3 regions of the Roseobacter litoralis Och 149 genome follow, and region 2 is predicted to be linked to each of the others. Evidence: riboswitches for the same ligand, from Rfam matches in the RefSeq annotation. Region 2 holds a riboswitch; each other region holds the start of a gene.

Region 1 (6,973 bases), 1.3 Mb from region 2:
TCACCCTTGGCGGTGAGCAACAGGATCGGCACCGCGTTTGTCTCGCGCAGGGCACGGGTAAAGGCCAGACCGTCTTCGCCCGGCATCATCACATCCAGAACGATCAGATCGAAATCCAGCCCCGACAGAATGCGCCTTGCATGGGCGGCATCGCGCGCGGCAGTGACCAGAAAACCATTCCGCACCAGAAATTTCTGCAGCAGGGTGCGAATGCGTTCGTCGTCGTCAACAATCAGCAAATGTGCATCAAAGTCATTCATGGTCCGCTATCCTTCAGTCGGGTATAAGCATAGCGCATTTCTCGATCCATCATGGCCTCCAGTACCCTGCGAAAGCCTGCCACAGCATCTGGCCCCGCATCACGAAATGCCATCCTCATCCGGGCCCGCTGAGCATCAGACAATTTTTGCTCAAGGCCGCGCCCGTCGGGGGTCAGGAACAGATGGCGTTCGCGTTTGTCATTCTTGCCGACCCTGCTTTCAACCAGACCATCCTCGATCAAGGTGCGCAAGACACGGTTCAGCGATTGTTTCGTGACGCCAAGAATGTTGAGCAGGTTGTTGACGGTTGTGCCCGGTGCGCGGTTGATAAAGTGGATCGCCCGATGGTGCGCCCGCCCGTAGGCCATGTCCGACAATATCCGATCCGGGTCGGCCGTAAAGCCGCGATAAGCGAAGAACATTGCCTCGATGCCCTGCCTCAGCTGCTCATCTGTCAAAAACAGAAGGTTTTCGCCGTGATGGGCGGAGCCTGCGCGTCCATCTGCCATTGAATGCCTCAAATATTCTTTTTTGTTCCAGCCCAGCTTATGTCAGTGTTGTTGACATTCCAAGAGCGAAGCGATATCGAATCGCAGGTTTTGCGCAATTTTATGTCCGATGCGGACCGATCGGCGCAACTTATGAAAAATGCGATGGGTAATCACGGAAGGAAAAACCATGGCGGGTGCCTATAATGATCGTGACGGACATATCTGGATGGATGGCCAGATGGTAGATTGGCGCGATGCAAATGTGCATATTCTGACCCATGCCATGCATTACGCATCATCCGTCTTTGAGGGGGAGCGGGCCTATAACGGCAAGATTTTCAAAAGCCGCGAGCATTCCGAACGCCTCAAGCGGTCGGCTCAGATGATTGATTTCGAGATCCCCTTTACCATCGACGAGATCGAAGCCGCCAAGGTCGAGGTGCTGGAAAAATCCGGGCTGCAGGACGCCTATGTGCGCGCCATCGCATGGCGCGGCGCTGGAGAAGACATGGGGGTCGCCTCCGCGCGAAACCCGGTCAGGCTCGCGATTGCGGCATGGGAATGGGGTGCCTATTATGGCGACGCCAAGATGAAGGGCGCAAAGCTGGATATCTCCAAATGGAAACGTCCCAGCCCTGAAACCATCCCAAGCCATGCCAAGGCCGCCGGTCTTTACATGATCTGCACCATGTCAAAACACGCGGCAGAGGCCAAGGGATGTTCGGATGCCATGATGTTTGACTATCGTGGCTATGTGGCCGAGGCGACGGGTGCCAACATCTTTTTCGTGAAGGACGGCGAAGTACACACGCCTGACCCCGATTGTTTCCTGAACGGGATCACACGCCAGACCGTAATCGGAATGCTCAAAGACCGTCAGGTCAAAGTGCATGAGCGGCATATCATGCCGGAGGAGCTTGAAGGGTTTGAACAATGCTGGCTGACTGGCACAGCAGCCGAGGTCACACCCGTTGGAAAAATCGGCGACTACAATTTCGAGGTCGGCAGCCTGACCCGCGACATCGCCCAAGGCTATGAAACTCTGGTACGAGTCTGACCAAATGGACTACGCGGCCTTCGCTGTTGAATGGGAGGCCGCGTGGAATTCTCACGCCATCGACCGGATCATGGCGCATTATGCGCCCGACGTTGTGTTCCGGTCGCGCAAGGCGATGCGGCTGGTCGGTCAGGGCGAAATCAGAGGTCGCGACGCGCTGCGTGACTATTGGATCAAGGCGCTGGATCAACAACCCGGCCTTTCCTTCATCGTGACGAATGTGTTCATCGGTCATGCGATGATTGTCATCACCTATCGCAACCAGAACGATGTTGAGGCGGCAGAAACACTGCGTTTTGGTCCGGATGGTCTGGTGATTGAGGCTTCGGCCTGCCACACGGTCCCGTCCCATGGCGTCTGAGGAAATACCAGAAACATCGCATATCACCTGACGCGTTGAAATCCTTCACTTCAGGCAGCGTTATGTGCTTCGGGTTTGTCGCATGACGCTTTAGGGCGTCCCGGACGGTGGGACGTTCGGTTTGGACTTGCTGCGGTCCAGCCCGAGTTGCCTTTCGCGCCAGATGATCAGGACGCCACCCGCGATCACGAGGCTCGCGCCGATGAGGATGGGTCCGGTGGGCAACTCGCCGAAGGCGATATATCCGATGAAGCTGGCAAAGATCATCGAGGCATAGTCAAAAGGCGCCAGCATGGACGCGCTGCCGAAACGGTACGAGGCGGTGACCATGATCTGTGCGATGCCGCCGATCAGGCCCGACAGGATCAACATCCAGATGACCCAGGCCGGGGGTGCAGTCCATGTCAGCACATCCAGCCCCGTCGCCCATCCCAACGGCAGCGTGAGCAACCCCAGTGTTGAGGCGGTGATGGAAAAGTAAAACACGATGGAGGCCGTCGTGTCAGTCTGCACAAGGCGACGCACATGGATCTGGACCATCGCGCGCAGGATCGAGGCGATCAATACCAGAACCGCGCCCACGGTCGCCGCTGATGTCAAGGCATCCGCGCCGACGGACAAGCGGGGCGCAATGACGATCATGACACCGATCAGACCCAATGCCACCGCAGACAATCTGACGATGCGCACGCGCTCACCAAGGAAAATCGCGGCGAAGAGCACGGCAAAGAGGGGCGTCGCGTACCCGATGGCGGTCACTTCGGGCAGAGGCAACAGACCAAGCCCGGCAAAGGTCAGCCCCATCGCCGATGTGCCAAAAATACCGCGCCAGACGTGCCCCATCAGATTGGACGGCACCAGCCCCTGCCGCAACTGACCTCGTTGCCACAACCAAAGCACCAGCACCGGCAGCGCAAAGAAGGAGCGGAAAAACACGGCCTGACCGGGTGGCACATGGGGTGATACGGATTTGATCAGCGCCGCCATGACCATAAACAGAAAGACCGCGCAGAGCTTCAGGGCGATTGCGCGGCCGGGTTTGTTTTGGGTCAGATCGGTTGCCATAAGCCTTCTGTGCGCGCCCGTCTTGCAAAGATCAAGCGCGCGGGCACGGCGCTGAATGCATGGCTGCTACCCGATATGACCCTGATTTTCGCCAACCTGCCCCCGGTGGAGCAGCAGATGGTCGAGCAAAACGCAGGCCATCATTGCCTCACCAACGGGAACGGCGCGAATGCCGACACAAGGATCATGGCGGCCCTTGGTGATGATCTCGGTGTCTTCGCCGCTTTTGGTGATCGTCTTGCGCGTGGTCAGGATGCTTGAGGTCGGTTTGACGGCAAAACGCACCACAACATCCTGCCCGGTGCTGATACCGCCCAGAATCCCGCCGGAATGGTTCGATGAATACTCTGGGCCATCCGGTCCCATCGAAATTTCATCGGCGTTCAATTCACCGGTCAGCATGGCGGCGGACATACCCTCGCCAATCTCGACACCTTTGACGGCGTTGATGCTCATCATCGCGGCGGCCAGATCCGTGTCCAGCTTGGCATAGATCGGCGCACCCAGACCTGCGGGGACCCCACGCGCGACGACTTCGATCACCGCGCCTACGGAACTGCCCGACTTGCGCAGCCCATCTAGGTAGTTTGCCCACTCATCCGCCGCCTGCGCATCGGGCGTCCAGAAGGGGTTGGCGTCGATCTGATCCCAGTCGAACCGGGAGCGGTCGATTTCATGCGCGCCCATACGCGTCATGTAACCTTTGATGTCGATCCCCGGTGCGATGGCATTGATCGCCTCGCGCGCCAGCCCACCGGCGGCTACACGCGCTGCTGTTTCGCGCGCCGAGGACCTGCCGCCACCACGATAATCACGCACGCCGTATTTCTGGAAATAGGTGATATCCGCATGGCCGGGGCGGAATTTATCCTTGATATCGCCGTAATCTTTGGAGCGTTGATCCGTGTTCTCGATCATCAGTTGAACCGGCGTGCCGGTCGTCACCCCTTCGAAGGTGCCGGAGAGGATTTTGACCTCATCCGCCTCGCGCCTTTGCGTGGTGTATTTGTTCTGCCCGGGTTTGCGTTTGTCCAGCCAGTGCTGAATTTTGCCCGCGTCAATTGCGACACCGGGCGGGCAGCCATCCACAGTGGCGCCAAGGGCGGGGCCATGGCTTTCACCCCACGTGGTGACACGGAAAAGATGGCCAAATGAATTCATCGACATCGGCGGTGCTCCTTTAGCACAGGTGCTTAGCCGCGCAGACCGAGCGCCTCAAGCCCTTATCGCTTGCCAAGCCCCGCCGCGCGTAATACGTCCCTGCTTACCTCGGGGGGCCAATCCGGCTGAGATGCGCACGCGCGCGGACCCGTAGAACCTGAACCGGTTAGAACCGGCGGAGGGAAGGTTGAGCATATCATCCTCTTTCGCCGTTCGACGCATTTGAAAAGGATAGATCATGCGAAGAACTCTGATAACTGCTGGCATCGTGTTGGCCTCGCAGGCTGCGGCTGAAACGCCCGTGCTTACCGTCTACGCGGGCGATTACTTTACCTCCGAATGGGGGCCCGGCCCGATGATCGAAACCGGGTTTGAAGAGATTTGCGGGTGCGATCTGCAGTTTTCGACCGGTGATCTTGTGCCGCGTTTGCTGTTGGAAGGCGCGCGAACCAAGGCTGATGTCGTGATGGGTCTGACGTCGGATGTCACATCCAAAGCACGTGCGACCGGCTTGTTTGCACCGCACGGGCAAGACAACGGGGCGCTGACACTGCCGGTTGACTGGACGGATGACACCTTCTTGCCATTCAACTACGGGCATGCGGCCTTCGTTTACAATACAGCGACAGTTGCCAACCCGCCCGCGAGTTTCGAGGCCATGCTGGACATGCCCGATGATGTAAAAATCGTCATTCAGGACCCGCGCACGTCTTTGTCGGGTCTGGCGCTGGTGCTTTGGGTGCAATCTGTCTTTGGCGATGACGCAGGCGCGGCCTGGGAAAAGCTCGCGCCGAACATCCTGACCGTGACCAAGGACTGGTCGGCCAGCTACGGCATGTTTACCGATGGCGAAGCAGACATGGTACTGAGTTATACCACCTCACCCGCCTACCACATGTTTGCCGAGGATGATTTCACCAGACAGGCCGCGATTTTCCCCGAGGGCCACTATTTTATGGTCGAAACCGTCGGCAAGATCGCAGCGACGGATCAGCCTGAACTGGCCGATGCCTTCATGGCCTATGTGATGAGCCAGAGCTTTCAATCCTCGATCCCCGCGGCCAACTGGTCGTTGCCATCTGCGTTGCCGCAGGATCAATGGCCCGAAGGCTGGGCGCAATTGCCGCTGCCGGACAAGGTGCTGTTTTACTCCGAAGCCGATGCAACCGCGCTTCAGGCAGAAGCCATTGAGACATGGCGCGCAGCGCTCAGCCAATAAGCGGACGTGCGGGGATCGTTGCGGGCACCTTGGTGGTCGCGGCGGTCCTGTTGGCGTTTCTTGGCATCGGTTTGCGGGCCGAGGCCAGCGCGGGCTTTGGGGCTGCGGAATGGCAAGCCATCCGCTTTACTGTTGTGCAGTCCGTCCTGTCCGCGTCGATATCCGTGGTGCTGGCCATTCCGCTGGCCCGTGCGCTGGCGCGGCGTGACCTGCCGGGACGTCAGATGCTGATCACCTTGCTGGGTGCGCCTTTTATCCTGCCGGTCATCGTCGCGGTTCTGGGTCTGCTGGCCGTATTTGGTCGCAATGGGTGGGTCAATGCCGCCTTTGGCACCTTGGGTTTGCCGCCGGTGTCGATCTATGGCTTACACGGTGTGGTATTGGCCCATGTGTTCTTCAACCTGCCCTTGGCCACACGCCTGTTGCTGCAAGGCTGGCAGAGCATCCCGGCAGAGCGGTTTCGCCTTGCCGCGCAACTGAACCTGTCGCCATGGGTTATCTTTCGCACCATTGAGGTGCCGCTGCTGATCCGTATTCTGCCCGGTGCGGCCGCCTTGATCTTTGTGATTTGTCTGACGAGCTTTGCGGTTGCTCTGACACTGGGGGGCGGTCCGCGCGCGACGACAATCGAACTGGCCATCTATCAGGCGTTCCGCTTTGATTTCGATCTGTCAAAGGCGGCTTTGCTGTCGGTGATCCAGCTTGTTCTGGCGGGCGGCGCTGCCGTGCTGGCGCTTTGGATCATCCCGCAGATTTCACTGACCGGTGGGATGGACCGGCCGGTGCAACGATGGGACGGGCGCGGCGGTCTGCAACGGTTCGGGGACGGCGTCGCGATCCTGCTCGGTGCTGGGTTTTTGTTGCTGCCGCTGTTCTCGGTGGCGGTGTCAGGGCTGATCGGCCTGCCAGAGGTGCCCGCCTCGGTGTGGCGCGCGGCGCTGACCTCGCTCTGGGTGGCGGGTATCAGTGTATGCGTTTTGCTGGCCGTTGCGCTGCCTCTTGCCGGCTGGATCGCCATCCATGCGCGGGGCAGTGTTGAGGCTATCGGCCTTTTGGGACTGTCTGCATCGCCTTTGATGATCGGCACCGGGTGGTTCATCCTGATCAACCCGATTGCTGATCCTGTCAGCCTGTCGCTTTTGGTAACGGCAGTGGTCAACACGCTGATGGCGCTGCCCTTTGCGCTGCGCATCATGGTGCCGGGAATTCGCGAGGCGCTACAGTCGCATGGGCGGCTGTGCATGACCCTGAACATGACCGGGTGGACCACCTGGCGCTGGGTGATCCTGCCGCGTGCGCTGCCGCAGATCGGGTTCGCCGCTGGGCTGACGGGCGCACTGTCGATTGGTGACCTTGGCG
Region 2 (6,973 bases):
GAAATGTTCAGGCTTCGGCTTGATTTCAGCGAAGACGAATAGCGAGTTTGACATCTGTTATTTCCTCATTTGTTATCATGATAACTAATAAGTGAGATTGTTAATGTCAATTAGACGGCAAAATACTCTTGAGCTTTCGTTCTCCGAGATGACAGATCTTCCCAAAAAGCACCTTTTGTTGATCGGCTCAAAGAAGCGGATATTGATGTAAGTGCGACGAAGGTCGGCAAAGTTCGCGGCTCCGGGCTGCAATCGAGAAATTGAGGATTCCGCTAAAAGGCGGCTTTGGATCGATCCGCACCAGTTTGACCTTCCCAAGGGTGAGATGCAGGGTGAAGCGTAGTTTAACGCTGCATTTTGGAGAGACCAAATGAACGTGGACGGAGGATGCCTTTGTGGGGCTATTACGTATCAGGCTGTTGTAGACCCCGAGCGCTGCGCGATCTGCCACTGCGAGAATTGCCAGATCAACTCGGGCACCGCGTTCGGGTGGGTCGTGCATATCGATGATGGTCAATTCGAACTGACAAGTGGCAGGCTCAAGGTATTCGAAACAGTCGCTGACAGCGGTCGCCGCAGGTGTTTAAGCTTTTGCGGTGATTGCGGAACGCGCATACATGCACAGACGCCGGACGAGCCCGGCACGTTCTTTGGCCTCAGGGTCGGAACTGCACGCCAACGCCATCTGCTCGCGCCGAAACAACAGGTTTGGTGCCGGTCTTCGCATACATGGGTGTTCGATCTCCCAATGATCACGCGAAATGAAATGCAAGGTCGTTAAGAACAGCAGTACAAAGAGGACATACCCGCCCGAACTTGCCAATATCAAATCACTCCGGCACAGCGAGCGGCAGCGATGCGGGCATCGACCGCAGCATCGAGAACCAACTTCGAACAGCGGCTTTGGACCGATTCTATTAAGGAAGCTTTGTGTCGTAATTCCCCATTTTCAGAAGGGCGCGTCGGTAAAATACAAGCGGCATTCATTTTTTGCATCAGGAGTATACCACCGATCCCCATGTTTGGATCTTTATTGCCGCATACCCCGGCGTTGCCTTTTGCGCGTGCCGCGATCTGAAATCCCAGACGTTTGCCCCTAAACGAACGTCCGCAGGGCCCAAAGATATGAACCCGCGGCCGCCCGGACGGCGACAAACCCACTATTCTGCGAGCGGCGCGCATGGGGTGCTGCTCCCAAAATTATATGCCCATGCGCAATAACCTTAAGCATGGGCAGCCGTTCGTCAGTGAAAGGTGAATTCAAGTTGATCCTACCCCCAACGCGACGCTCATTTAAATGTAGAGTTCTCTCAATCCTGCTCAGCTGCCCTAAATGGAAAGCAAAACTGAGTAAGTCTTTTCGGGATGTTCCAATTCATGATCATTTATCCAAAGCCTCAGATGAAGGCCGTGACGGCAGATGTAATCGCGCCAAACAACAACTTCTACATCTTTACGGTTCGTTGCGACTCCCTCTTGGACTGCAATACATGGGCTAATCAAAACTTACCCCTTCAGCGATATTCTATCGTTTGAAAACACGTTATTGATAACTCCTTTACCTGTGAACGATGTAACCAAAATATGGACTAAAAATTTCTCAGTTTATGTGCGGAAGTATTATTCAGTTGATCTGTCCCGCTTTCGTGCCGCTCCTATTAACCATTTATGCAGCCTTTGCTTCGAAGGCCAAGGGGCTTTTCCAGCCGGCTGCTGAGCGGTGCCTGCGCGGATTGTAACAGCCGTTCGGGCGCAAGGTTTTCTGACAATCGTGAAAACAGTATTGGCCGCCGCACTCGGAGTGGTGCCCTCTCGGCAGATTGCTGTGCAACCGACTGCCGGGTAACAAATGCGTCCCCTCGGCGGTGACCATAGCTCCCCAAAGACAGATCGAACCGCTCACGCATGTGCGCAAGCACCACAGTATCTTTCGCAGGCTTTGGCTGAGCGGACGTTTGCGGAACGCTCGAAATGGCAGCGGACCGCTCATAAGTTCGAGGAGGTGCCAAACCATTTGACCCGTCTGATGGAAGCTCCTATTCGAGATTTACCGGGGGCGCTTTGCAGCTGAGATGTACCCTTAGAACCTGAACCAGATAATGCTGGCGGAGGGAGGACACAGAGCATGAAATCGGCTTTCCTGTTCACCTTTTGTCGTCAAGAAAGACGCCCGAAAGTGCATGAATTGAGTACTGCTCGCAAGAATAGCTGGTTTACTGACCTGCACAACAAAGAGCTGCGACTGGCCTTTATATTCCACCAAAATCGACACGAATGTATCCCGGCACTCTATCACAGTCGCTTACGAGCCCTCTCCTTGGAGAGCTTCACAAAGCATTTCTTGGTTCGGGTCGGAATAGACCATGAAGGTAACAAATCACACGTTTCCCGAGCGTCTCCAGTGATCTCTGCCATTTTTGAAGCGGGCGGCAAAACCAGACGCAGAATATGAATTATTCGGTCAATTTACAACGTGAATTCAAATAATTGAAGCCAAAGCGCATTTAAAATCACCGCACCAAACAGCACCGTTTCGCTTATCGGAATTGCGAGTTGGATAGCAGGAATCAACAATGATAAGAAACTGGGATACCAGTCTGTGGAGCAGGATCGTTGCAAACTAGGATATTCAAAATCTTGGAAACTGTGGCGAAACACGGCCCGATTACCTTGGATGAACTCGCTCAAAAGACGGACATCAGTCGATCCGCTACCTTTCGCGGATTAAAAAGGCTGGAAGACGGTGGGTGGATAAGGCTCAGGCTGAATGGGCGCCAATATGTGCTCACATCGAGAGTCGAGCAAAGGTTGAATTCGAAAGTTGAGCCAAAGAAAGAAATCGAGCAGCTCACACCGGTTATTTCCCAGAGCATCGATTTGAAGTCGATAAGAACACGTATTTTTCAACAAGAAACGACCGTGTCAGCTGAGCTGGTCGATGACAGCATTTATAATTGCTCTGAACGATGTGATCAAATGATGGCTGCTGATTGTTGTCGCTTCCTTTTGAAGGTTCTTCAGTATGCAGGGTTTGCGGTGGGCAAACCACAGCTGGATCAGGCGCAACTTGTCAAAGCCCAAGATTTACTGGGGAAGCTTGAGCGATGTGATTTTGCAATCGTGTCTGATCATCGGTTTTTGTGGTTACCTGTTTTTTCCCGGTCCTCCGAAGTATTTCTGTTATGTCTGTCTTGTCGGAATTTTGGTCATATCGACAGTAAAGTCGGCCATAAACTTGTGGGAGATCTCAAGGAAAATGCATATGCTACAGGTCTGATAACATTTCAAAACCTGAAAACGCAGCGGCTCGGAACAAGCTCGGTTTATTGAAATGCTCTCAGCGCGATTGCCCCTGCTGCGACGAGGCAAGCAGCCCGGCATATGAACGAAAACACACCGCGCCGGATACTGTTCCGTTTTTCGGTAGCAGCGCTTAGAAACGGCACATGCGCCTCGCCGCCTCGACCGTCCCTGATGTGAAAACAATGGTTTTTGTCACTTATGTCTTTTGGGCGTGTGCTAACATCTGAATCGCCGCCTAGAAACTCATCGAAAACATGCTCACCGTTACATCGGATATTCTCAACCATGATGATCGTTCCTTTCGCTATGGTTAAGACGACTGGACGCGACCTCGTGTGTGGCCTCATTTGCTAATCTCAGGAAAGTCTTGTCCCCGTCGGGGGCAGCAGCAAACACAGCATCTAATTCATACTCGTTTGTCCGAAGACATTGGTGGACCGTTGGCAGCTTTATCACGTCAACTGCAAATGGCTGTATCCCTCCTCTAGGTGAAGCAGTGTCTGCGCTACAACACGCGGGGACCCGGTAAGCTCGCGGCCAGAAACCCTCTGTCGATGGTCCCTCCAAGGTTTCCATCAGTGATTTCTCCAAAGGAATGAGAACACCAGTTGAAAGAGCTTCACCCAAAGATAGATACCGGGTGGGATGGAGATAAACACCCAGACGATAAGGTTCATTTTCGGTTTCATCTTGGCATGTCCCTTAGATAGCTTTGCCCGAGTTCAACGGACCGGTCTGATCCGGGAAATTTCACGGATTGCGCCGATCGGGCAATTTTGGCATTTCGGATTTTGGGATGGCGGTTGCCACGGTTTCCGAAGCTCAGTTCCGCTTCGGAAACACAAGCACTCTGTGTTTTGGCTGTCGGTGGTATTTTGCCAATTGCCGACACTACAGAGAAGTGTGACAGCGTTGCGTTATGCGTTCAGGCGCTATCAGTAGCCCTGAGGTCGGAGCGTGCAGGTTGCCTGAACATCAACCTGTCGGTTATGATTTCGCCTAACATAAGATAGATAAGCCCCGTTTTCGTGGGCACCTTGCAGCGTTTCTAGCGCCGCTGACGTATAGGCGTAATTTTGCTGTCAGTTTCCTCAACTCAACACACCATAATGGGTGCTATTGCGTCCAATTAGCCAGTTGGCGGACGCTCCTTTGGAGGTCATTCCGCAAAGTGGGATGGTGGATTCGGGATACCAGCGATTCCCGCATACCGAGTGCACGGGTCATGTTTTGGATGCAGTCCGAAAGCCACATGATGCCAAAAACCACTCAAAGGAGAATGTCATGTCACAAGCCAACAAATACGAGCAGCAGATGCTGGATTTGATAAATGCAGACCGTGCAGAAGTCGGCCTGGATCCTTTAGTATTCAACGCAGACCTCAATGAAGCCAGTGAAGACCACAGCGTATGGATGCTCGACAATGATCGCTTTAGCCATACGGGTGCTGACGGATCCAATTGGCGTGAGCGCATCGAGGCTTCAGGCTATGAATTGGAAGGAAACTGGAAAACCGGCGAAAACATAGCATGGGTCAGCGAAGCCGGTGACAATGGCATGTCAGACGAAGTTGCCCAGCTGCACACCAACCTGATGAACAGCCCTGAACATCGCGCAAACCTCTTGAACCCGGACTTCACGGAAATCGGGATTGGTATCGAGGCCGGTGATTTTGTTGACGACGGGCAGACGCTGGACGCGGTATTTGTCACCCAGAACTTTGGCACAACGAGCGCAAATACCGTCGTACTTCCCGATGCAAGAGCGGACGCGTCGACCGTGGTTGAACCAACACCTGCCGTGGTTGAAGACACAGCACCTGCAGAACCGGAAGTGGCGGAACCAGAAATCACTGCCGGAACCGGCTTTGATATCAAACAGTTCATAGCTTCACGAGGTTTCAGCACAAATCAAGAGACAGACGAAGACGTCGAAGAGATGAGCACGAGCAGCTCAACCACTCAAACCACCAGAAGCAGCATCGAAACCACTGCGGTCGCCAGCCAAGCGGATGGTCCATCGGTCCAGCTTGAGACCGAAGGTAACGTCAGCGGCGGTAGCTCGGCCACAGTCGATGACATAACCGCAGAAGAATTCGTGTCAGAACAATCCACTGATCCGGTCATCGCATCCGCGCAAGACGCCCCGGTTGTGGAAGAAGTGCCTGCCACAGTCGAGCAGGCGCCCCCTGCGGAACCAGAAATCACTGCCGGAACCGGCTTTGATATCGAACAGTTCATGGCTTCACGAGGTTTCAGCACAAATCAAGAGACAGACGAAGACGTCGAAGAAACGAGCACGAGCAGCTCAACCACTCAAACCACCAGAAGCAGTGTCGAAGTCACGTCAGTTGCCAGCGACACGGATGGTCCATCGGTGGATGTGCAAGGCGAAGGGAATTTCAGTGGTGGAGGATCAGCAACAGTCGATGATGTAACTGCAGAAGATGCGGATTCGGGAACCATCGCCATCCCCAGTACAGATGTGCCCATCGTTTCCAGAGTCCTCGATGAAGGCACGGTCGTGTGCGACGATGCGGGCGGTATGGAACTCAGCTCCGATAACTTCGTCTTTGACTTTGGCCCCAACGTGCGATCGGAATCCGGGTCAACGATCAGCAGCGCCAGTATCAGATCGGTCGCCAGTTCAGAGAGCGGCCTGACCGTCGAGGTCTTGGCCATGGAAGGTGACGTAGAGCTGTTCGGAACCGTCAGCATGAATGGCGAAACGCAAAGCATCGCCTTCAGCACGTCAGCGGCAGATTCTTCCGATGTGGCATCGTTCTGCGGATCCGAATTCTTTGATGAGTTCATATTCTGAACGCAGTGAGAGGGGTCTCTTTGACCCCTCTCACTGTAATTCCAAGTCAGACAACCCAACCAAGGATCTTCAGATAGGTGAAGTCAGTTTGCCCGCTGTCCGGTAATCGCCGCTTGCGGCAATGAGAGGGGGAGCTCATTGCGCAGCCTGGTTTTGAACTCGACGCCTGCAGGACGATTTGTGCTTTTCAGGGATCAAATCATCAGCCTTCAGGATAAGCGGCACGACTGCCTCTGACACATGCACAAATCGGATCAAAAATATCCTGCCATGCAGGGAGCATCCACAAAGGATGTTCGCCGAACCTGCGACGTGGCCGTGTGAAAACCCGAAAACAGCGTTTTCTTTGTGCTGACGTCGAGCCCATCGCGACGACTTTCCGCAAGGCGGAGATGACCGATCAATCCAAAGCGGGCAACACAAGGCCGGTTGTCATTTTCGGACTGGGAAGTTATACGTATCAAACAAAAGTTTGTTGTATCTGCTGCTTAGGCATATTGCCTACCAAATTAGACGACATTCCTGCATCAAGAAAATTTAACTGTCGCGCCCCTCGCTGAGGGTGGTGATTTTTGCGCCGATTGTCAGGGAAATCGTTCAAGGCCAGCGTATTGCGCCTCATGGTCACGATCAGGACGAGCGGCGATCATGATCGGCCAACGCAACTAAAAAAACGGTGCGCGGGCAAAGCGGACCTGAGTAGATCAAATTGAAGTAGTGGGGCGGCGCTTTCTCCGTCAGAGGAACCAAAATGACTTTTCCAGAATGGGCGAAACCCGGCATCTACGGTGCTGTAGGTGGTGCAATTGCGATCACGATCCTTGGATTCAGCTGGGGTGGTTGGACAACA
Region 3 (6,973 bases), 1.4 Mb from region 2:
TGACCTGAATGTCATTGCGAAACGGTACCATGGCCTCTCCAAGGATGCGTTCGCACGCGAAGGGTCCATAGACTTCTGCACAATCAAAGAAGGTCACCCCATGCTTATTGGCTGACCGGATCAAGCGGATCATCTCGTCACGGTCCGGCACGATGGTGTAGAACGTCCGGTGCATGTTCTGGACGCCAAGCCCCCGCTCGGACACTTCCAGATTTCCCAACAGTCTGCGTCCGGTGGCAACGCGTGGCGATGTTTGGGCGGCAACCTGCGATGCGCCCAGTGCAACGGTTGCCGCAGTGGCTGGAATACCGGCGAGAAAGGCACGGCGGTTTTGATTGATGTTTTCCTTCGAGTTTGTCATCGGATGTCTCCTTGAATTATCTGTGTTGCGGGGTGAGTGGTGGCACTCAGCTGCCCGGCGTGTCGCGGACAAAGTCGTTGCCGCGTTCGGCAGTGGCAAAGAAGCTGATACCGTTCACGCGCCAACCGTCTTCGGTCTGGGTGAAACTGTGCTCGTAGGTGCCCCACACTTCCTAAATTGCATTGCCGCCATTCTCGGGCAGGGCACCGCGTTCCATCTGGTTCCATGCGTAGCCGTGGCTGACCACCGTGGCAGTTCCGTCGGCTTCAAAGGTGATCCTATGATTGCCGCGCAGATGGAAAGACGCCTTGTCCTCGGTGACCCTCGGTTTGGCTACCATTCCACTTTTGATTTGGTTACGGCACCGCACGAGGGGCGGCCGCCTGTCTGTTTACAAGTTTTGTATCCTCGCAATTTTGGGGGCCGCTGCTAGGTCTGATCGCTGTGGCGGGCTACCGGTTTGCGCCGGTCGCCGTTTTGTGTCTGGATCAGGTTTCAGCGCTGTTCTTTTGAAAGAGCACGTTTCCGCATCGCGCGTTTTTGGCGCGCTCATCATGTTTGGCGGGCTTTCCATGCTAGTGGGTGTCGAAACCACCGGAGCGCATAAAAATTGGCTCGTCGGCACCGGCCTGTTTGTCGCCGCGGGGATCATATGGGGTGGATGTACAGTTTTGCTTCGTCTTTGGCAGGTCCCTCTATTCGAAGGCACAAGCGTGATCGCTTCCTTTGGAGTTATGTTCGCCGTCTTGGCGCTTGGTCCAGCGGCATGGCCATCACTCAACGAGATCTCTACCGCCATGCTGTTCACACAAATCGTTATGCAAGTCATCGTGGGCGGTATCCTCAGCGTCATTGCCTTGGTCGCCGCGCTGCAACGTCTGACGGCTCAAACGGCAGCGTGCAAGCATGGCCGCGGGCGGGTCCAAGAAGGGTCATCAGCTTCGGGGGCATACCCTCGGCAATCAATGCACGTGCCAGATTACCGGTGCCGCAGCCAGTGATGATGAAGTTTGCCATGGCGAGGCGTGAGTTTGTCATAAAGATCAACCGCATCGCCTAAAGGCGTTTTTGCCAACATCTTGTTGTTTCCGGTACTCACTCGAAATGTCTGCGGTGCGCACACATTTTTACGAAGAACTTGCGTCAGATTGCGGCACGGCATGTTCATGCTTGGGCCACGTCCACGCGGTCCAGAGGATCCCAACAATGGCTGCCAGCTCGATGACGAAGGGAAAGGTGTCATCCATGTCGGTGGGGGGCGAGGAAAGGAGAGTACCCGTCGTGACGATCGCTGCAAGAAAGGTGACAGAACGACCGACCCTGCGGGTTAGCGGGAGAGAAGAGAGCACCATCGCAATCGCCAATTGGACGAGGAAACCGCCCAGAAGCAGCAGCCCTTCGGCGATCTCGATGCCGTTGTAGAGGCCTGTCAGCAGCATCTCGATATGGGACGCGAGGACAAACTGGTGAGTGTCGTGAAAGATGATGTTGAGTAATATGAACAGTCACAAGGCCGACAGAAGACTATGGAATTCGAGCCGCTTCATTTCGGTGTCTTCTTTCTTTGTTTTGGGAGTTTTCCGGTATTTGGCCGGGAGCACGGTCGGGTTCAAATCACGGCGTCGGATGTGCGCGCCGCAAAGGTGCGGCGGATTAGAAGTTCCGCAATCGCAAGGTTGATGGTCCACGCCCCAACCATCAGAAGGTCTCGTGCAAATCCCTGCAGTTCGGTGTCAAAGAAGGCCATCGCGCACAGAAAGAGCGCGGTCTGCGTTGAGGCGCCCTGGCCGATGGCATAGGCGCGCAACATCGCAGCGCGGTGCGCGGCGACTTTTCGCGACCGGATTGCAACGATCGCCCATGCGATAAAGGCGACCATCGCGAGGCTGAGCGTGACCCTTCCCGCGTAAAGCAGTGGTCCCTGCAGGGCGTCGGGAAATGCATAGGCCACGGTCATCCAGAGACCGGTGAGTGCGCTGATGCACCCTGCTGCTGCCACGATCCGCCCGAGCGTCCTGTGCAGGGCAGGGCGGTAGCGCCTCAGGCTCGGCAGGAACTGAACAGCCCCCACAAGGCAGAAAACTGAACTGCCGAGGATATGCAATGTGATCGGGAGGGGATCGATCACCGCACGCGGGTTAGACGGGATGATCGCTGGAGCGCCGAGAAGTTCCGGAAGCCGGATCAGACCGACGACTGCCGGGATGAAAGAGTAGAGGAACACGAGGGCAAGGAACGCCCATTCGCGACGGCTGATAATGTGCATGCTTCGGTCTCTCAGAATAAGGTGTCGGTCTGCCTCAGGCGGGCTTGCGCGCGACGATAAAGGGGCTCAGTCGGTTCTTTCCGAAGTACCGCGTCTGCTCGATTTCGAACCCGGCCCGGATCAGGTGCCGGGTCAACTCAGCGCTGCTCAAGATGATCACATTAGGCGCGATCCGCACGGCCATGAGCACGCGAACCATGGCTCGCATCCAGCCCGGCGCGTCCTTCAGGCAAACCGTTTTTGAAATGAAGTGACCGCCGGTTTTCATTTGGTGGAATGCTGCATCCAGCACGGTGGGTATGTCATCCACCAGATGCAGCAGGCTGAACGCGCAAATGATCTCGAACGGTTGGCCAGGAATGTGCTGCGCCGCCTCCGCCTGAAGGAATTCCGGTTTTCCCGCGCCATCTCCGCCTGATCGTGATCGGGCGATCCGGATCATCTCGGCAGAGAGGTCGGTTGCGGTCACATGAGCGACGACAGGCGCGATCTTGCTCGCCGTGCCGCCTGTCCCGCAGCCGATTTCAAGAACCCGATCGGTCGGTCGAAGAAGCGCGGTGACGCAATCCAGCTTTTCTTTGTAGGCGGAGACATCAGCGATAGGCTTATTCGCGTACTTGGGCGCATGCCGGTCCCAGAAGGCTTCGGCAGTCATGTCGGCATCCATTGCGTGTTGCACTTCAGGTTTGAAGCAACGCGGATGCGCCAGTCAGAAAAAACTGCGAAGTACATTGTGTCGCTTTCAATGGCTAAGACCGGGTTGATCTCGTTTCGCAGTCGGTATCATCCATGCGCTCGTGAAAGGTCGATTGCCTAAATTCGTCCACCTGCTATACGCTGATGGATGAACTGGCAGGCTATCTCCTTCGATTGGAATCAGGTGCGCGCCTTCCTCGCGACAGCTGAGGAGGGCTCGTTCAGCGGCGCGGCGCGCGTGTTGAAGACAACGCAGCCGACGATAGGACGGCAGATCGGTGCGTTGGAGGAGGCACTTGGCGTGACGCTGGTGGAGCGCAGCGTCCGTGGTCTTACCTTGACGGAAGCAGGGCGCGACCTGATTGATCACACGCGTACCATGGGTGAGGCTGCGACGCTCATCTCGATGGTGGCCGACGGTAAATCACAGGAAGTCTCGGGTGAAGTTACTGTAACGGGCACAGACCTCTTGTCCGCAGCAATCCTGCCCGGCGTACTCAAGCCGTTGCGACAGACGGCGTCCGGCATCCGCGTCCGCATCCATGCATCAAGCGAGATGCAGAATTTGACACAGCGCGAGGCGGACATCGCGATACGCCACGTCCGCCCAGATCAGCCGGACCTGATTGCACGGCATTTGGGCGACTTTCGCGCCAATCTCTATGCCGCGACTGACTATCTTGATCGCGCAGGTCGCCCGCATACGCCGCGTGATGTGGCGACCCTCGATTTCGTCGGAAATGCTGATCCTGAGCGCTTGATGGCCCCGCTGCATAACATGGGCGTGCCCGTTCGCGCAGAGAGCTTTGTGATGTCGAGCGAGAGCGGTGTCGTCGCATGGGAATTGGTAAAAGCGGGCTATGGCGTCTCGATGCAGCCCGAAACGTTAGGTGAGGCTGAACCGGGCTTAGAAAAGGTCTTGTCGGATTTCCCCTCGCTTGAGTTTCCAATCTGGCTGGTTACCCATCGGGAGTTACAGACCAGCCGCCGTATCCGGATCGTATTCGACCTGCTGGCTCGGGGTCTCACGGACGTTGCGAAGCGCCGAGGTAGCGGCGATTGACAGGTATAAATGCGCCGAACCCGGAGCAAGTGAGGTCGCATGGCGGTAATTAAAGCTACGCTTGCGAGAGTTCGTTTTGTGCGATGAGTGCACGTTAATGTTGGAAATGCTGCGCAATCGATCAACGCCGCTCCGGGGAAGCTGCAATACGGCAACGGTTCTCGCGATGAACGGCTGGTTGGGGCCGTTCTCAAAGGCCCTTCATCATTGCGTATCGTCGATGCTGCGAAGGTGCCGACGACAGGTTTGAGCTCGCAGCCGACATGCTAGAATTGTACTGGGTGTGTTTGCAGCGTAAAAAATTCTGCATGCACGAAAAGATCTGCGTTGCGAGGCGGTGCAAAAAGCAGTCATCCGTGTCAGCTTTAGGAAACCGTTTGGTGTCGCGTGACAGAACATAGATGGTCGCGGCCCTTTTTCTCTTTCGAAGATCAATTTCGTAGACATTCAGAACAATTCTCCTGAGATCCTTTTAACCATTTGACGCTTCTGCGCGATCAACTTACACGTAGATCTATATCTGTTGGGGTGCCCTTAACCGGGCTGAGATGCACAAGCTGCGAACCCATTGAACCTGAACCGGTTAGGACCGGCGGAGGGAACAGCTCGCGGAACTCGCATCCGTGATGTCCTGCGCCCTTTAGCTTCCTGACTCTTAAACCGAGGGGCTACGACGTGGTAGCAAAGGCGTTAACGATTGCTGGCTCCGACTCTGGTGGTGGGGCTGGTATTCAGGCCGATCTCAAGGCTTTTTCCGCAATGGGTGTTTATGCTGCTTCTGTTGTGACGGCGGTTACCGCACAGAACACCAATGCTGTCACAGCCATTCATCCGATCCCGGATGAGGTCGTTGCTGCGCAGATAAAAGCCGTTCTGGATGATATCGATATTGACGTGGTCAAGATCGGAATGCTGGGCACACCGTCGCTGATTGCAACGGTGGCGGATGCGCTGGCGGGCTATGATGGGCCAGTTGTGCTTGATCCCGTGATGGTTGCTAAATCAGGCGATACTCTGCTGGCCGATAGCGCGATAAATGCGTTGAAATCTTCACTTTTCGGACGCGCGACCCTGCTTACACCCAACCTACCTGAAGCAGCGAAACTGGTCGGCGAGGGCAGCACGCAGTCGCAGGCGTCCGCCCTTCTCGAACTTGGCGTCGGTGCAGTTTTGATGAAAGGCGGACATGCCGACGCAGAGACCTGCACCGATCATCTTGTCTGGCAAACGGGAACGCAAGCCTTCTCGGCCCCACGAGTGAATACCCGCAACACCCACGGCACGGGATGTTCCTATTCCTCTGCAATCGCTGCGGGCCTGGCGCAGGGTATGGCGTTGAGTGATGCGGTATCGCGTGCGCACACCTGGCTACATCAAGCGATTTTGCGTGCCGATGAATTGCACGTCGGGCGGGGTCATGGGCCCGTTCATCACTTTCATGCGTTTTGGAAGTGAGCGGCCCATTCACCATTCTGGGCGGCGGCGTTTGCGGGTTGGCAGTGGCGGCAGAATTGTCGTCACGCGGCGCGCAGGTCACGCTCATTGATCCCAAAGGCGCGCCGGGCGATCATGCCTGTTCTTGGTGGGCGGGCGGCATGCTGGCGCCCGATTGCGAAGGCGTGAGCGCAGAGCCCGAGATCGTGCGCCAAGGCCGCAAAGCTGCAAGGTGGTGGGAAAGCCAAGGCGGGATTGTACATCACGAGGGCACGCTCGTTGTCGCACTTAATCGCGATCAAAGCGATCTGGCAACTTTTGCGCGCCGCGCGCCGACCGCGACATCGCTGTCAAAAACGCAGATCGCTGAGTGCGAGCCGCTTTTGGCCGAACGCTATTCCAAGGCGCTATTCTTGGCAGATGAGGGACATCTTGACCCTCGCGCGACACTGACCGCGCTGCATGCGCGGTTGGAGCAAAGAGGCGTGGGGTTTGGCGGTAACATCAAAGGTCAGGTGATTGACTGCCGCGGGCTTGCTGCGCGCGATACCCTCACAGATTTGCGCGGCGTGAAGGGCGAGATGCTTGTGGTCCGCTGCCCCGACGCGACGCTGTCGCGCCCCGTCCGACTGCTTCATCCGCGATTCCCGCTGTATATCGTGCCGCGTGGCGACAGTGTCTTCATGTTGGGCGCGACCCAGATCGAAACCGGCGAACGCGGGCGCGCGACGCTGCGGTCTGTTATGGAATTGATGAATGCGGCCTACGCCCTGCACCCCGCTTTTGGTGAGGCAGAGCTGTTGGAAATTGGCGTTGATGCGCGCCCTGCCTTTCCAGACAACCAACCGCGCATCCGGCGGATTGGTGATGTGATTTATGTAAATGGTCTGTTTCGGCACGGTTTTCTGCTTGCACCTGCAGTGGCGCAGATGACCTCGGACCTGTTGCTAAAGGGCAAGATACCGGAGGTTTGGTATGAAGATCATCGTGAACGGTGAAGCACTTGAGACCGGCGCGCTCACACTGGTCGCGCTCTTGGATGCCCTGGGGAAGGGTGAGGCCAAGGTGGCCACCTCGCTCAACGAGACGTTCGTGTCCAAGCATCAGCGCGCAGAACATACTCTGCAAGAGGGGGACCGCGTTGAAATCGTGG

Evidence for each region. A riboswitch is a leader RNA that binds a small molecule or an ion and turns the genes downstream of it on or off. The one in region 2 is predicted to bind thiamine pyrophosphate.
Region 1: another riboswitch for thiamine pyrophosphate. It lies ahead of RLO149_RS19630 (thiamine ABC transporter substrate-binding protein); the one in region 2 lies ahead of RLO149_RS04270 (winged helix-turn-helix transcriptional regulator).
Region 3: another riboswitch for thiamine pyrophosphate. It lies ahead of thiD (bifunctional hydroxymethylpyrimidine kinase/phosphomethylpyrimidine kinase); the one in region 2 lies ahead of RLO149_RS04270 (winged helix-turn-helix transcriptional regulator).

What each region holds. Positions count from the first base shown of each region.
Region 1 covers NC_015730.1:4,093,085-4,100,057, reverse strand. The annotation lists gene RLO149_RS19665 (response regulator) at 1-260, opposite strand, end outside; gene RLO149_RS19660 (MarR family winged helix-turn-helix transcriptional regulator) at 257-769, opposite strand; gene RLO149_RS19655 (branched-chain amino acid aminotransferase) at 939-1,808, shown strand; gene RLO149_RS19650 (YybH family protein) at 1,813-2,169, shown strand; gene RLO149_RS19645 (DMT family transporter) at 2,260-3,234, opposite strand; gene aroC (chorismate synthase) at 3,301-4,401, opposite strand; TPP riboswitch at 4,495-4,596, shown strand; gene RLO149_RS19630 (thiamine ABC transporter substrate-binding protein) at 4,634-5,614, shown strand; gene RLO149_RS19625 (thiamine/thiamine pyrophosphate ABC transporter permease ThiP) at 5,590-6,973, shown strand, end outside.
Region 2 covers NC_015730.1:931,074-938,046, reverse strand. The annotation lists gene RLO149_RS04275 (putative quinol monooxygenase) at 1-54, opposite strand, end outside; gene RLO149_RS24460 (GFA family protein) at 371-781, shown strand; TPP riboswitch at 2,043-2,131, shown strand; gene RLO149_RS04270 (winged helix-turn-helix transcriptional regulator) at 2,614-3,330, shown strand; gene RLO149_RS22845 (CAP domain-containing protein) at 4,588-6,123, shown strand; gene RLO149_RS04260 (hypothetical protein) at 6,875-6,973, shown strand, end outside.
Region 3 covers NC_015730.1:4,021,730-4,028,702, reverse strand. The annotation lists gene RLO149_RS19290 (aldo/keto reductase) at 1-361, opposite strand, end outside; gene RLO149_RS24375 (hypothetical protein) at 408-530, opposite strand; gene RLO149_RS23860 (hypothetical protein) at 534-701, opposite strand; gene RLO149_RS23665 (hypothetical protein) at 1,211-1,399, opposite strand; gene RLO149_RS19275 (DUF6326 family protein) at 1,489-1,860, opposite strand; gene RLO149_RS19270 (DUF2306 domain-containing protein) at 1,971-2,627, opposite strand; gene RLO149_RS19265 (class I SAM-dependent DNA methyltransferase) at 2,662-3,282, opposite strand; gene RLO149_RS19260 (LysR family transcriptional regulator) at 3,472-4,386, shown strand; TPP riboswitch at 4,901-5,004, shown strand; gene thiD (bifunctional hydroxymethylpyrimidine kinase/phosphomethylpyrimidine kinase) at 5,062-5,841, shown strand; gene RLO149_RS19250 (FAD-dependent oxidoreductase) at 5,838-6,818, shown strand; gene thiS (sulfur carrier protein ThiS) at 6,796-6,973, shown strand, end outside.